Regions from separate parts of the Rhodoferax sp. GW821-FHT07F03 genome, predicted to be linked through region 1. Evidence: riboswitches for the same ligand, from Rfam matches in the RefSeq annotation. Region 1 holds a riboswitch; the other holds the start of a gene.
What was found. A riboswitch is a leader RNA that binds a small molecule or an ion and turns the genes downstream of it on or off. The one in region 1 is predicted to bind S-adenosylhomocysteine.
Positions count from the first base shown of each region.

Region 2: another riboswitch for S-adenosylhomocysteine. It lies ahead of metH (methionine synthase); the one in region 1 lies ahead of ahcY (adenosylhomocysteinase).

Region 1 covers NZ_JBWKQM010000002.1:143,847-151,453, reverse strand. Annotated here, with positions in the region: gene AC07R0_RS03315 (DUF802 domain-containing protein) at 1-513, shown strand, start outside; gene AC07R0_RS03310 (OmpA family protein) at 510-1,169, shown strand; gene AC07R0_RS03305 (DUF2894 domain-containing protein) at 1,166-1,777, shown strand; S-adenosyl-L-homocysteine riboswitch at 1,843-1,938, shown strand; gene ahcY (adenosylhomocysteinase) at 2,027-3,460, shown strand; gene AC07R0_RS03295 (TlyA family RNA methyltransferase) at 3,513-4,517, shown strand; gene metF (methylenetetrahydrofolate reductase [NAD(P)H]) at 4,514-5,362, shown strand; gene AC07R0_RS03285 (hypothetical protein) at 5,363-5,728, opposite strand; gene AC07R0_RS03280 (DUF6172 family protein) at 5,752-6,072, opposite strand; gene AC07R0_RS03275 (acetyl-CoA C-acyltransferase) at 6,240-7,421, opposite strand; gene thiC (phosphomethylpyrimidine synthase ThiC) at 7,468-7,607, opposite strand, start outside.
Region 2 covers NZ_JBWKQM010000009.1:153,881-161,487, reverse strand. Annotated here, with positions in the region: gene AC07R0_RS15395 (putative bifunctional diguanylate cyclase/phosphodiesterase) at 1-1,808, opposite strand, end outside; gene metH (methionine synthase) at 1,979-4,726, opposite strand; S-adenosyl-L-homocysteine riboswitch at 4,753-4,836, opposite strand; gene AC07R0_RS15385 (Crp/Fnr family transcriptional regulator) at 4,943-5,551, shown strand; gene AC07R0_RS15380 (YncE family protein) at 5,590-6,669, opposite strand; gene AC07R0_RS15375 (PACE efflux transporter) at 6,765-7,202, opposite strand; gene AC07R0_RS15370 (LysR family transcriptional regulator) at 7,311-7,607, shown strand, end outside.

The DNA.
Region 1 (7,607 bases):
GTAATTGCCCAGCTGCGCAAACAAATGGCCGGATTCAGCGAACGCGACAACCAGGCGTTTGCAGAACGCACCCAGTTGGTGGCGCAACTCGACACACTGCTACAGACGCTGAACCAGGCTGCGGGCGACCAGCGCACCGCCATCGAGTCGCTGGTGGCATCCGCTGCCAGCGTGTTGGACTCTGCGGGCAGCCAGTTTGCCCAAGCGGTGGAGGCGCACACCAGCCAGACCGCACAGGTGGCGGCGCAGGTCACCGGCAGTGCCGTGGAATTGGCCAGCCTGGGCGAAGCCTTTGGCCACGGTGTGCAGTTGTTCAGTACATCGAATGAAAAACTGGCGGACAGCCTGCAGCGCGTAGAGGGCGCCATCCAGCAGTCGGCAACACGCAGCGACGAACAACTGGCCTACTACGTGGCCCAGGCGCGCGAGGTGATTGACCTCAGCATCGCCGCGCAGCAAACGGTGGTGGAAGACATGCGCCGCCTGCGCAGCGCGGAAGGGGTTGCGGGATGACCGGCGCGGAAGACTGGGACGACGGAAATGGCGGCGTAGAACAGACCGCGCCCGTCTGGGCGGTGTTCGGCGACCTGATGTCGGGCCTGCTAGGCGCCTTTGTGCTGGTACTGGTTGGTGTGCTGGTGGTACAGATGGACCTGGTGACTAATCTGCAGGCCGAGGTGGCCAAGCGCCAGAGCGAAGAGCAGCGCCGCATGGCCCTGGAAAAGGCCCTGGCCGTGCCCTTGGCCACAGGCCGCGTGACCTTGAACAACGGCCGCATCGGCATCAGCGGCAACGTGCTGTTCCCGGTGAACTCGGACCAGTTACGCCCCGAAGGGCGGCAATTATTGAAGAGCCTGGTGCCACCGCTGCAGGTCTACCTGGGCGCCCGGGACGACATGCTGATGGTCAGCGGCTTTACCGACAACCAGCCCATCATCGACCGCAACCAGCATTTCACCGACAACCTGGAGCTGTCGGCCCAACGTGCGCTCACGGTGTCACGTGCCCTGATCGAATCCGGCATGCCCTCATCGCGGGTATTTGCGGCCGCGTTTGGTGCCGAGCAACCCGTGGCATCCAACGACGACGACAAGGGCCGTGCACAAAACCGCCGGGTGGAAATGGCGCCAGTGCCCCGCTCAACAGCCGAGAAGCCGCCGGCACCATGATGCCGCCAGAGGCTTTCGATGCAGCGGCGGCGTTGGCGTCCTTGCGCAGCGCAGGTGCGCAGCACTGGGACCCCGTGCGCTTTCGCTACCTGGAAGCCCTGCAAAACCGTGTGGAGTCTGCACCCGAACCCGTGCGGCGCATCGTGGAGGGCAAGCTGCAAGCAGGGCTGACGGCCTATACCGAACGTGGCGGGCGTCGGCCACTGGCAAGCGGGTCCGAATCCTCTCCCCCGCCCACCTCTCCGCTAGCTGCGCTGAACGCCTACATCCGCACCGCCACGCAGCCCCATACCGAGGTGAGCGGGCCGCCCACTGGCTGGGGCGGCCGGCCCGAGCTGAAGAGTGTGCAAGGTTTCCGGGAAGTCTGGTCCAAGTTTGCGGTTGTGGACCAGGTGGAGCAGTCGCTCAAACGGGGCCCGGAAAACGCGGGGCCCTTGAATTCCCACATGCTGGTGCTGCGCTCACTTGCCACGATGCGCGAGTTGTCGCCCGAGTACCTGCGCAGATTTTTGTCACATGCCGAAACCCTGCTGTGGCTGGACCAGGAAAGCCAGCGTCTCAGCACTCCGCAGGCGCGGTCGGCGCGCACCAGCAAGCGGAAGAAATAAAGGCCGTACGCGTTCGGTTACACGACTTTCATGCGTGGCGCAGCGGCTTCTCCTTATAATGGCCGAATTCCGAGGAGCGCTGCAACCCCCGGCCTGGCCACCCCAGGCTCCGGTGTGAGGCTCGGAATCCATCCATTTAGTGATAACCGCGCTCACCCACTGCCTGCTAGGCTGAAATTCGGGTGAGTCCCGGTTCAGCGTCTGCGCAGTGGCCCTACCAACATGTACCAACCTGTTTTGGAGCCCACCATGAACGCAGTTCTCAAACCAATTTCTACCGTCGACCAAGCCATTGCCGACCTGAGCCTGGCCGCCTGGGGCCAGCGCGAAATCCGCATTGCTGAGACCGAAATGCCCGGCCTGATGGCCATCCGCGAAGAGTTCGCCGCAGCCCAGCCGCTGAAGGGCGCGCGCATCACCGGCTCGCTGCACATGACGATCCAGACCGCCGTGCTGATCGAAACCCTGCAAGCCCTGGGCGCCACCGTGCGTTGGGCTTCGTGCAACATCTTCTCGACCCAAGACCACGCCGCTGCTGCGATTGCCGCCGCCGGCACGCCGGTCTTCGCCATCAAGGGCGAGTCGCTGAAAGACTACTGGGACTACACCCACAGCATCTTCGACTTCGGCGCCAAGGGCACGCCCGGTGAAGGCCCGAACATGATTCTGGACGACGGCGGCGACGCCACGCTGCTGATGCACCTAGGCCAACGCGCCGAGAAGGACATCAGCGTGGTCGGCAACCCCACCAGCGAAGAAGAAACCCTGCTGTTCGCCGCCATCAAGGCCAAGCTGGCCGTGGACCCCACCTGGTACACCCGCAAGTCGGCCGAGATCATCGGCGTGACCGAAGAAACCACCACCGGCGTGCACCGCCTGAACGAAATGTCGGCCAAGGGCACGCTGCTGTTCCGCGCCATCAACGTGAACGACTCGGTGACCAAGAGCAAGTTTGACAATCTCTACGGCTGCCGCGAATCCCTGGTGGACGGCATCAAGCGCGCCACCGACGTGATGATCGCTGGCAAGGTGGCTTGCGTGGCCGGCTACGGCGACGTGGGCAAGGGCTCAGCCCAGGCGCTGCGCGCGCTGTCGGCCCAGGTCTGGGTGACCGAGATCGACCCGATCAACGCGCTGCAGGCCGCCATGGAAGGCTACCGCGTGGTGACCATGGACTACGCCTGCGAACACGCCGACATCTTCGTCACCACCACCGGCAACAAGAGCGTCATCACCCACGCCCACATGCTGAAGATGAAGGACCAGGCCATCGTCTGCAACATCGGCCACTTCGACAACGAAATCGAAGTTGCCGCACTGGAGCAGTACAAGTGGGAAGAAATCAAACCCCAGGTGGACCACATCCAGTTCCCTGACGGCAAGAAGATCATCCTGCTGGCCAAGGGCCGCCTGGTGAACCTGGGCTGCGGCACGGGCCACCCCAGCTTCGTGATGTCGGCCAGCTTCGCGAATCAGACCATCGCCCAGATCGAACTGTTCACCAAGAAGGACGCCTACCAGCCCGGCAAGGTGTACGTACTGCCCAAGCACCTGGACGAGAAGGTCGCCCGCCTGCACCTGAAGAAGGTCGGCGCCATGCTGACCGAACTGACCGACGAGCAGGCCGCCTATATCGGCGTCAGCAAGAACGGCCCGTACAAAGCCGAAACCTACCGCTACTAAAGCGTCCGCTCCCCCGCTCCCCGGGGGAGTTCTTACACCCTTACGGAGCCCCATGCGCGCTGACCAATTACTCGTAGAACGCGGCATGGCCGCATCCCGCTCGCAGGCCGTGCGCCTGATCGCCGGAGGCATGCGCTGGTTTGACGGCATCAAATGGCGTGATGTCGCCAAGAACAAGGACGACATCCCAGAAGACGCCCAGCTGGAACTGCTGGACGCTGCAGAGGCACGCTATGTCTCGCGCGGCGGGCTCAAGCTCGAAGCCGCGCTGAAGCATGTCGGCCTGGACGCCAGCGGCCTGAAAGTGTTCGACGTGGGCCAGTCCACCGGCGGCTTTACCGACTGCCTGCTGCAAGCCGGCGCGGCGCAAGTCACCGGGGTGGACGTAGGCCATGGCCAGCTGCACCAGAAGCTGCGCGAGGACAAGCGGGTGCTGTGTGTGGAGGGGCTGAACGCCCGCTCGCTCACGCCCGAGTCCCTGCAGGACGCTTGCGAGCATGTCTTGTCCGAGCATTGGGAACCTGCGGCCGTGACCGACCCCGAGCCCGTCTCGCCCTACAGCTGGATGAACGGCAACGGCGAAGTCACCGACTACGACGACAGCGACGATGCCGACGACGCCGAGGTGGAAGCCCATATGGCACAGGCGACCGGCAAGGTGAATGCCCGCGCCCTGGACGCCGAACCCGAAGTTGCGGCGCCCACCAAGCACCGCCGCAAGGCCGGCCTGGACGGGCTGGATACCGAGCCCGAATTCGACCTGGTCACGGGCGATGTGTCCTTCATCTCGCTGACGCTGATACTGCCGGCCCTGGTGCCGCTACTCAAGCCCGACAGCCATTTGCTGATGCTGGTCAAGCCGCAGTTCGAGCTGCAGCCCGGCCAGGTCGGCAAGGGTGGCATCGTGCGCGACGAATCCATGTACGCCGTGGTGGAAGCGCGCCTGCGCGATTGCTGCGCCGAGCTCGACCTGGAAGTACTGGACTGGTTTGACAGCGCCGTCGCCGGTGGCGATGGCAACCGTGAATTCTTCATTTTTGCAAAGAGAGCCCCATGAGCCTCGCATCCAATTTCCCTATCAGTCTCGAATTCTTCCCGCCCAAGACGGACGAAGGCGCGGCCAAGCTGCGCATCGTGCGCCAGGCGCTGTACGCGCTGAAACCCGAGTTCTGCTCGGTCACCTTTGGCGCTGGCGGCTCGACCCAGGAGGGCACGTTTGCCACCGTGGCCGAGATCCTGGCCGAAGGCGTGCCGGCGGCCAGCCATTTCTCCTGCGTGGGCGCGACCAAAGCCACCGTGCGGGCCCAGTTGGCCACGCTGCAGGCCATGGGCGTGAAACGTCTGGTGGCCTTGCGCGGCGACCTGCCCAGCGGCTACGGTGCGGGCGGTGAATTCCAGTACGCCAGCGACCTGGTGGCCTTCATCCGCGCCGAGACCGGCGACGCCTTCCAGATCGAGGTGGCCTGCTACCCCGAAATCCACCCGCAAGCCAAGTCGGCCGACGCCGACCTGAACGCCTTCGCCATCAAGGTGCATGCGGGCGCCAACTCGGCCATAACGCAGTATTTCTACAACGCCGACGCCTACTTCCGCCTGCTGGAAGACGCGCGCAAGCTGGGTGTGACGGTGCCTGTGGTGCCCGGCATCATGCCGATCTCCAGCTCCAACCAGCTGATGCGCTTCAGCGATGCCTGCGGTGCGGAGATCCCGCGCTGGATACGCCTGCGTCTGCAGGGCTTTGGCGACGATACCGCCAGCATCAAGTCCTTTGGCCTGGATGTGGTGACCGAGCTGTGCGAACGCCTGGTGGCCGGTGGCGCCCCCAGCCTGCACTTCTACGCCATGAACCAGAGCGCAGCCACGCTGGAAATTTGCAAGCGCCTGGGCCGCCTGGCGGCCTGATCAGTCGGGTAGAAAGCGCTGCCGAAAGGCATCGCAAAACTGCGCGCTGCCGGTCAACGACAGGGTCACCGTGCAACGCGGTGGCCCGGCAGGCGCCAGCCGGGCGCTGAACTGGCGGGTCTGCTCGTCGTAGTCCAGCGCTTCGGAAGCGGCCCACTCCTGCTGACCGTGCACATGAAAATCCCACTCACCACCCTCGTCCAACGGGGCACGCAGGCCGGGGAAGGCCGTAAAAGCCCAGTCCAGCACCTGGGCCATCTCCTGGCGCACGGCGGCCACCTGCGCAGGCTGGGTGGATGCCATGGCCTCGAAGCTGCCGTAGCCTTGCGCGTCTTCGCTGAAATCGAAGTCCAGGTAATTCAGCATGTTCAGCTCCAGCGCAGCGGGTTTCAGTCTTCCGCGTCGTCGCTGTCGTCCTGGCGTGCAGGCTTGGCGGCGCGTACGCCGTTCTTGGCTACCAGCTCGATGTAGAACGAGGCCGCGCCGCTGACGGCAATTTCGTCTATCAGCTTGGTGATGGCGGCGTAATGCGCCACGACGGCGGTGTCCGCGCTGCTGCCAAATTTGCAATCCCAGTCCCAGTAGTCCGCGCCGGCAGGCAAGGGCTTGCGCAATTGGCGCTGCATGTATTTGCGGATTTCGTGCTTGGTGGCGTCCAGCACGCGGTCACGGTGCTTGCCTTCGATATTCAGTTGGAATGTTTTTTTCACAGATGCCTTTGAGACGCCGAAACCACCCTGGTTGGGAGCTAAACGGCAGGCGTTCGATTATGGGGCTTGGCGTTTGCTATTGTTTTGATAGCCGCTGGCGCAGCTTTTATCTGCGCCAGAGCCACTTTTCATTAAAAATTCAAACCTGGCCGCCGCAACCTCTGCTTTCATAGCAACTCAATCGCCATGGCTACCGCCTCACCACCGCCTATGCACAGGGTGGCAACGCCTCGGCGCAGGCCGTGCTGGCGCAGCGCGTACAGCAGCGTGACCAGAATGCGCGCGCCGCTGGCACCGATCGGGTGGCCCAGCGCGCAGGCGCCGCCGTGCAGGTTGACGCGGCCGTGCTCCATGCCCAGCTCGGCCATCAGCGCCATGGGCACCACGGCAAAGGCTTCGTTCACCTCCCACAGGTCCACATCCGCCACGCGCCAGCCGATCTTGTCCAGCAGCTTCTGTACCGCGCCCACCGGGGCCGTGCTGAACCAGGCCGGCGCTTGTGCGTGGCTGGCGTGGCCGACGATGCGCGCCAGCGGCGGCGTGGGCCATTGGGCGGCAGTGGAGGCGCGGGCCAGCACCAGGGCGGCGGCGCCGTCGCTGATGGAGCTGCTGCTGGCCGCAGTGATGCTGCCGTCGGGCTTGAATGCGGGCCTCAGCGTGGGAATCTTGTCCAGGCGGATGCGGCCTGGCGCCTCGTCCACGTGGACCTCCACACCACGCACCGCCACTGGCGTGATCTCGTCCGCAAACGCATTGGACGCAATGGAGACCTGGGCACGCTGCACGCTGGTGGTGGCGAACGCATCCTGCGCCGCGCGGCTGAAGCCGTAATGGGCCGCGCAGTCCTCGCCAAAGCTGCCCATGGAGCGGCCCGGCTCGTAGGCATCTTCCAGCCCGTCGAGCATCATGTGGTCCAGCACCCGGCCATGGCCTATGCGGATGCCGCTACGTCCCTGGGGCAGCAGGTGGGGCGCGTTGCTCATGCTCTCCATGCCACCGGCCACCACCAGGTCCAGGCTGCGCGCACGCAGCATGTCGTGCGCCAGCATGGCCGCGAACAGGCCGGAGCCGCACATCTTGGACAAGGTGACAGCCCCCGCGCTTTGCGGCAGCCCGCCCTTGAAGCCCGCCTGCCGGGCAGGCGCCTGGCCCTGCCCGGCCATCAGACAGTTGCCGAAAACGACCTGGTCGATGCGCGCAGGATCCACGCCGGCGCGGGCCACCGCCGCCTGAATGGCGGCCCCCCCCAGGTCATGCGCGGCCAGCGGCGCCAGGCTGCCCTGGAATGCGCCCATGGGCGTACGGGCCGCGCCCAGGATGACGATGGGGTCCATTGCGGTAAGGGTCATAGTGGCGCTCCTTGGCGTACAAGTTAGCGCCCCACTCTACTCTTGCCTAGGCCTGCTGGATGGGAATCACACCATTCACGGGAACGTAGATCTCCCCGCCACCATTCTTGAACTCTTCCGACTTGTCCTGCATGCCTTGCAGCGCGGCCTCTTCCTCGCTGACGCCGAGGTTCTTGGCGTATTCGC
Region 2 (7,607 bases), on a different contig from region 1:
ATGCCGGTGTCGGCCAGCGCCTCGTCCACCGTGGCCAGAAACTGGGGCTGCGCGAACTGTACTGACGATACGTTCACCGCCATGCGTATGCCCTGTATGCCCGCGGTACGCAGCTGGCCGTGGGCGTGCAGCGCCGTGCGCAGGACCCAGGCGCCGATGGCCACGATCAGACCGGACTGCTCGGCCACCGGAATGAAGCGATCGGGCGGCACAAACTGGCCGTCTTCGGTACGCCAGCGCAGCAGCGCCTCAAAACCTATGGGCAGCCCGGTGCGCAAGGACATTTGCGGTTGGTAGACAACAAACAGGCGTTCGTGGTCAAAAGCCCGCTGCAGGCCATGCAGCAAGCGGGTGCGCTCGCGTGTGGCAATGCCGATCTCAGCGGAGTAGTAGGCGCTACGGCCCTGGCCCAACTCCTTGGCACGCTTGAGCGCAATCGACGCGTTCTTCAGCAGCTCCAGGCCGCTACCGCCGGCCGCATCACAACGCACCAGGCCGATGCAGATGGACACCGGACGCTGAATGTCCTCGATCTCGAACGGCTGCTCGAACACTGCGCGCAGCACCTCGGGCTGGACCCGGGTTTCGGCGCCAAACAAGGCAAAGGTGTCGCCACCCACGCGCGCCAGAAACGCGTCGCCCCCATGCAGAGCGCGCAGCCGACGGGTGATCGCGACCAGCAACAGATCGCCGTACACGTGGCCAAACATATCGTTGGTCTCGGCAAACTGGTCCACGTCCATCAGACCCAGGGCGCTGCCTTGCGCCGCGCCATCAGCGATCGCCCGGTCCATATGTTCGATCAGAGCGGTGCGGTTGGGCAAACCCAGCATGCGGTCCACATAGGCATGGTCGCGCAGGCGGGCCACCAGCTCCACATTCGCCGCGCACAGGGCGATATTGGTGCAAAACACCTGCATCAAATGCATGTCCACAGCGCGCAAAGGCTGGCCCGAATACACAAACGCCGCGAAGTCACCCGACTCCCGCCCTTCGAAAAACAAGGTGATGCTGCGCTCGGTGACCAGGTTGCGGCGCTCCGCCAGGCATTGCGTCAGGCTGGCAACGATGTGCGGATCATCGATCTCGCTGATACGGCGGCGCATCAGATAGGCCAGATGCCCGGCCGCCGCAATCACCACGTACTGCGCAGTGCCCTCACTGATGCCGGTACAGGCACATACCAGGCCTTCGGCCTCTATGCCGATCAGACCGGCAATCTGGGTGATCACGCCCTGGGCGAAAGTCTGCACCCCGGCATCGGCAATGAACTGGTTGCTGGCCGCCACGATCTGCTCCAGCCCCCGCCGGCTGGCGTCCAGGCGGCACAGCTGGTCGTAAGAGCGGATGGCCGTGGTCAGCGCGGTATAGAGCTTGGTGCGGGTCAGCTCACTCTTGGTCTTGTAGTCGTTGATGTCATAGCGGCGGATGGTCTCGATCTCGGGCGCCTGGCCGGGCTGCCCGGTGCGCAGGATGATACGCAGATTCGCCAGACCCAGCCCTTCGCGAATGGCGCCTACCGTAGCCAGACCCGCGTCTTCGGTTTCCATCACCACGTCCAGCAGCACCACGGCCACGCCGGTTTCGTCGCGCAGCATCTGCAAGGCCTCGGCGGCCGAATAGGCGTGCAGCAGTTGCAGGCCACGACCCTCGACCTCCAGGCCACGCAAGCCGTAGGAGGTGCTTTCGTGCACATCGGGGTCGTCATCCACCACCACAATGCGCCAGGCCTCTGGCATGGCCGCACCCGCAGAGGTCTCGGCAGCCGACGGGGTGTCTATGAACTCAAGCAGATCATCGTCATCCATGGGCAGTCCGGCAGAAGGCGTGGCGCTAAGTGGGTGGTTAACTCAGTTTCTTACAAACTGTAGCAAAGTACAAGTTTGTAGTAAGTTGAGCGGCTAAGAACGTGTTTACGTTCTAGTACCCCATCTTCCACCTAAAACCAGGCGCCCGCATGCGGACGAGCCCCTGGTTTTTACAAATTGGGTGCCAACAGGCGTTGCAGATCGGCCTCGGCCACACCCCGGCGCTGGGCCAGGTCTTTCAGCTGGTCTTCGCCAATCTTGCCGACGTTGAAATACACGCAGTCCGGGTGGCCCAGGTAAAAGCCGCTGACGCTAGCGGCCGGCATCATGGCCAGGCTTTCGGTCAGCTCCATGCCGATCTCATGGCATTGCAGCAGCGCAAACATGTCCTGCTTGGCGCTGTGGTCCGGGCAGGCCGGGTAGCCGGGCGCGGGGCGGATGCCGGTGTACTTCTCGCCGATCATGTCCTCGACGCTCAGCGCCTCCTGCGGCGCCGTGCCCCAGAGGTCGGTGCGCACGCGCTGGTGCAGGCATTCGGCAAAGGCCTCGGCCAGGCGGTCGGCGATGGCCTTGAACATGATGCTGGAATAGTCGTCCAGCTCGGCCATGAACTGGGCTTCCTTCTTCTCGGCGCCCAGGCCGGCGGTGACGGCGAACATGCCTGCATAGTCGGCCACGCCGCTGCTGCGCGGCGCCACAAAATCGGCCAGGCAGCGGCTGGGGCGCATCACGCCATCGACCGCCTGCTTCTCGGTCTGCTGGCGCAGGCCGTACCAGGTCATGGCGACCTCGCTGCGCGACTCGTCGGTGTAGAAGACGATATCGTCGTCATTCACCGTGTTCGCCGGGTACAGGGCAATCACGCCGTTGGCGGTAAGCCAGCGGCCCTCGACCACGCGTTTCAGCATGGCCTGCGCGTCCTTGTAGACACGGGTGGCTTCTATGCCGACCACCTCGTCGGTCAGGATCGCGGGGTACGGGCCGGCCAGGTCCCAGGTCTGGAAGAACGGGCCCCAGTCGATGTACTTGGCCAGCTCGCCCAGGTCGAAATTCTTGAAGACGCGGCGGCCGATGAACTTGGGCGTCTTGGGTGCATAGCCGGTCCAGTTGATCGGCGTCTTGTTGGCCCGGCATTTGGCCAGCGGCCACAGCGGGGTCTGCTTCTTGTTGGCGTGCTGCTGGCGCACCTTGTCGTAGTCGGCGTTCAGCTCTGCTATGAAGTTTGCAGCGCCATCCCCAAGCAGGCTCTGCGCCACACCCACGCTACGCGATGCATCGGGCACGTAAACGACGGGGCCGTCGTAGTGGTGGGCGATCTTCACGGCGGTGTGCACGCGGCTGGTGGTGGCGCCGCCTATCATCAGTGGGATCTTCTTGATGCGGAAGTGGTCGTCCTTCTGCATCTCGCCGGCCACGTACTGCATTTCTTCCAGGCTGGGCGTGATCAGGCCGCTCAGGCCCACAATGTCGGCGCCCTCGACCTTGGCGCGCGCCAGGATCTCATGGCAGGGCACCATCACGCCCATGTTCACCACCTCGAAGTTGTTGCACTGCAGCACCACGGTGACGATGTTCTTGCCGATGTCGTGCACATCGCCCTTGACGGTGGCGATGATGATCTTGCCCTTGGTGCGCACGTCGCGCCCAGCGGCTTCGTCGAGTCGCTTTTCTTCTTCGATGTAGGGGATCAGGTGGGCGACGGCGGACTTCATCACCCGGGCTGACTTCACCACCTGCGGCAGGAACATCTTGCCCTGGCCGAACAGGTCGCCCACGATGTTCATGCCGGCCATCAGCGGGCCTTCGATCACGTGCAGCGGACGGCCGCCCTTGGCCAGAATCGCCTGGTAGGCCTCTTCGGTATCGGGCACGATGAAGTCGGTGATGCCATGCACCATGGCATGGCTCAGGCGCTGCTCCACTGTCACCGGATGGTCCGGCGTGCCGCGCCAGTCGAGGCGCTTGCTCTCGTCCTTGGCGCCGCTCTTGGCGGTTTCGGCGATCTCGACCAGGCGCTCGCCGGCGTCGGGGCGGCGGTTCAGCACCACGTCTTCGACGCGCTCGCGCAGCACCGGCTCCAGATCGTCATACACGCCGACCATGCCGGCGTTGACGATGCCCATGTCCATGCCGGCCTGGATCGCGTGGTACAGGAACACGGTGTGGATGGCCTCGCGCACCGGGTCGTTACCGCGGAACGAGAAGCTCACATTCGAGACACCGCCCGAGACCTTGGCGCCCGGCAGGTTTTGCTTGATCCAGCGCGTGGCTTCGATGAAGTCCACCGCGTAGTTGTTGTGTTCCTCGATACCCGTGGCCACGGCAAAGATGTTCGGGTCGAAAATGATGTCTTCGGGCGGATAGCCCACCTCGTCCACCAGGATACGGTAGGCGCGTTCGCAGATTTCGATCTTGCGCTCATAGGTATCGGCCTGGCCTTTTTCGTCAAAGGCCATCACCACCGCGGCCGCACCGTAGCGCCGCAGCAGCTTGGCGTGGTGCTTGAACTGCTCCACGCCCTCCTTCATGCTGATCGAGTTGACGATGCCCTTGCCCTGGATGCAGCGCAGGCCGGCCTCGATCACCTCCCACTTGCTGCTGTCGATCATGATCGGCACGCGGGCGATATCGGGCTCGCTGGCGATCAGGTTCAAAAATCGCACCATGGCCGCCTTGCTGTCCAGCATGGCCTCGTCCATGTTGATGTCGATCACCTGGGCGCCGTTTTCCACCTGCTGGCGCGCCACCGACAAGGCCTGGTCGAACTCGCCGTTCAGGATCATGCGGGCGAAGGCCTTGGAGCCAGTGACATTGGTGCGCTCGCCGATGTTGACGAACAGCGTGCCGGGGCCGATGAGCACAGGCTCCAGGCCGGACAACAGCATGGGGGGGACGGAATTTGCGACGGGTTCGGACATTCAACTCACCTGTGGAGGGGGCATGGTTCAGGTGAGCGTCGTTGCGGTCTCGTACACAGAGCTTTCCAAGCCTGACGGGAACCAGCCCCGCTGCAACGCTCCTTGGAAGCACCGATTTTAAAGGCTATGCGCGCACCTGCCGGCCTACCCCCTACCCCAAGAAAGCTCTAAACTTCTGGCACGGACCATCTGTTACCTCTACCCCCCTCCCCCAGCATGTTTGAAAACTTCTTTGGCAGCAAGAAAACCGTTCAAGGTCAACAACCCGAAGACCTTCTGCCCAAGCAGCGCATGCGGGCCGTAGAAGGGTCCGAATCCGCCAACCGGGCAGCCGAACTGCTCATCGCCCCCACGGCGTTGATGCAGCTGCGGCCCGAAGAGGCACTGACCGTGGTGAGCTATATGACGCCGCGCCGCATCCCGATAAACACCACCTTCATCGTCGAAGGCGACAAAAGCGAAACCGGCTACATGGTGCTACTGCTGGAGGGCGAGGTGACGGTAGAAAACGTCATCGTCAGCCGGCGCAACCCGGTTACCGTGACCGTGCTGGGCCCGGGCAGCCTGATTGGTGAAATGGGCTTGATCGACGGCCAGGCCCGGCTGGCCTCGTGCACTGCCAGCACCAACGTGGTCTGCGCCATCCTGTCGCGTGCCGCCCTGGAAAAGCTCAGCCAGGACGACCCGCACACCGCCGCCAAGCTGCTGCTGGCGATTTCCATGCGCGTGGCCGAGCGGCTGCGCGAGACCTCGGAAAAGCTCAAGCGCTACAGCCAGCTGGTACAGGCCATGCAGCAAGAGATTGACCACCTGATGCCGACCTAGTTTCGCCCCGCAAGGGGCGAAACTAGGTCGCAAGTAACTTACTTGCTGTAGGTCAGCACGTAGAACTTGTTGTCAAAGAAGGTATTGGCGTAGTACGGCGACACGCTGGTGGTGATCTTCTTGCTGTAGTCGGCGCTGCCCTCGGCGGTGATGGCGTAGATCTTCTTGGTCTTGTGGTCCATGGCCATGGTGCGCACGCCGGCCATGGTGCCTAGCGCTTCGGACGGCTTATAGGTGTTCGCGTCCACTTGCTCAAACACATTCATGACCGAGTTCACACCGTTGGTCAGGAACACCCGCTTCAACTCTGCGTCGTACACCACGTCGTCGTTACCGCCACCGATTTCATAGGTGTACAGAATCGCGCCATTGTCGGCATCCATCACCGCAAAAGATGGCTTCACCGTCGCACTGCCACGGCAGCCCAGGAAGATGCGGTGGTTGGTCGCATCCAGCGCCAAGCCATTGGTCTGGGCGCAACCGGGTGTGGGCCACTGGGCGGTGACGGTCAGGTCCTTGGTGTTGATGCGGTACACCGCGTTCTCGTCGCGCGAGGCCATGTAGAAATTGCCCTGCCCGTCGGCTTCCGCGTGCTCAGGCTTCTTGGTGCTGACCTTGATGGAGCCAACCTGCTTCAACGAGGGGACATCGAGTACCAGCAACTCGGTACCGTCTTTTTCTGCACCCATATTGACAATGACGCGCTTTGTCGCGGAGTCATAGTGGACGGAGTCCAGATCGTCACCCAGCTTGATAGACGGTTGGGCTTGCAACGTAGACAGCTTGAACGGCGTGATGGTGCCGTTTTCGTTGTATGAAATGCCCAAGTCAAACTCGGAAATCACGGCGGCACCATTGGAGCTATCGCTGGCCGTCGTACCGATGATGCCCAGCGCCTTGTGCTTGGCCAGATCGTAGGCCTGCAGACCCGCGCCGCGCCGACCAATGAACAGATGGCCGCGCGCGGCATCCAGTGACACATAGTCCCAGGCCGAGCCCTTGCCGGGAATCGCCGTAGCGTTATCCAGATGCCAGCCATCAAACGCGGCAGCGGGCAGGGGCAGGGAAACAACGGCTGCGACAGCGGCCGCCACGGATAGTAATTTGCACACGGACATAGGAACTCCTAGAGATGAGAGCCGCATCCTAGAACTGCGCCAGCGTTTGGCGCAGGGTGCAAATCCTTACGTAATTGCCGCAGTCGGCACTGAACCTAGGCCGGCTGCGCCTGGCGCACTGCCGAGCTGGGCAGGCCAAACACGCGGTCAAAAACCCAGTTGAAAACAAAGGCGTAGACCAGGAAGAACATCAGCAAACCCAGGTCCATCACCAGGGCCTGCCACAGCGTGGCATCGAACCACCAGGCCATCAAAGGCACCAGAAACACCGTCAGCCCGCCCTCGAAGCCGATGGCATGCGCGATGCGCCGGCCCACGCTGCGGCCATGCACGGCCTGTCGCGCTTCCCAGCGCTCAAACAAGGTGTTGAACACCAGGTTCCAGGTGATCGCAATAGCCGAAGCCGCGACCGCCACCACACCCGCCTCCTGCAGGCCGTGGCCCGACATGCCGGACAGACCATAAGTGCTGGCCAGGATGGCAATGGCTTCAAACAAGCCCACGTAAACAATTTTTCTCTTGATACCTTGCATGGCAAATCTGGGGGCGCTGGCGCCTTGGAACCGGGAATGCCGCCACTTTATGTCTTTAATTCTGATATATAAAGTCAGCTTATGTCAGTTTTATTGATAGATTGAGCCATGGCATTCACTACCGAGAGCGTGCAGGTATTTCTGGCCGTGCTGGACCGTGGCTCGTTCTCGGCCGCGGCGCGCACCCTGGGGCGGGTGCCTTCGGCGGTCAGCATGGCCGTCGCCCACCTGGAGGCCGAACTGGGGTTGGAGCTGTTCGACCGCAGCGGGCGCGAGCCCCGGCCCACCGCCACCGCGCGGTCGCTGGAGCCGCAGGCCCGCCTGCTCGCCGGCCAGCTGCAGCAGCTGAACGCCCAGGCTCTGGGGCTGACGCAAGGTCTGGAAAGCCGCCTGACCCTGGCCATC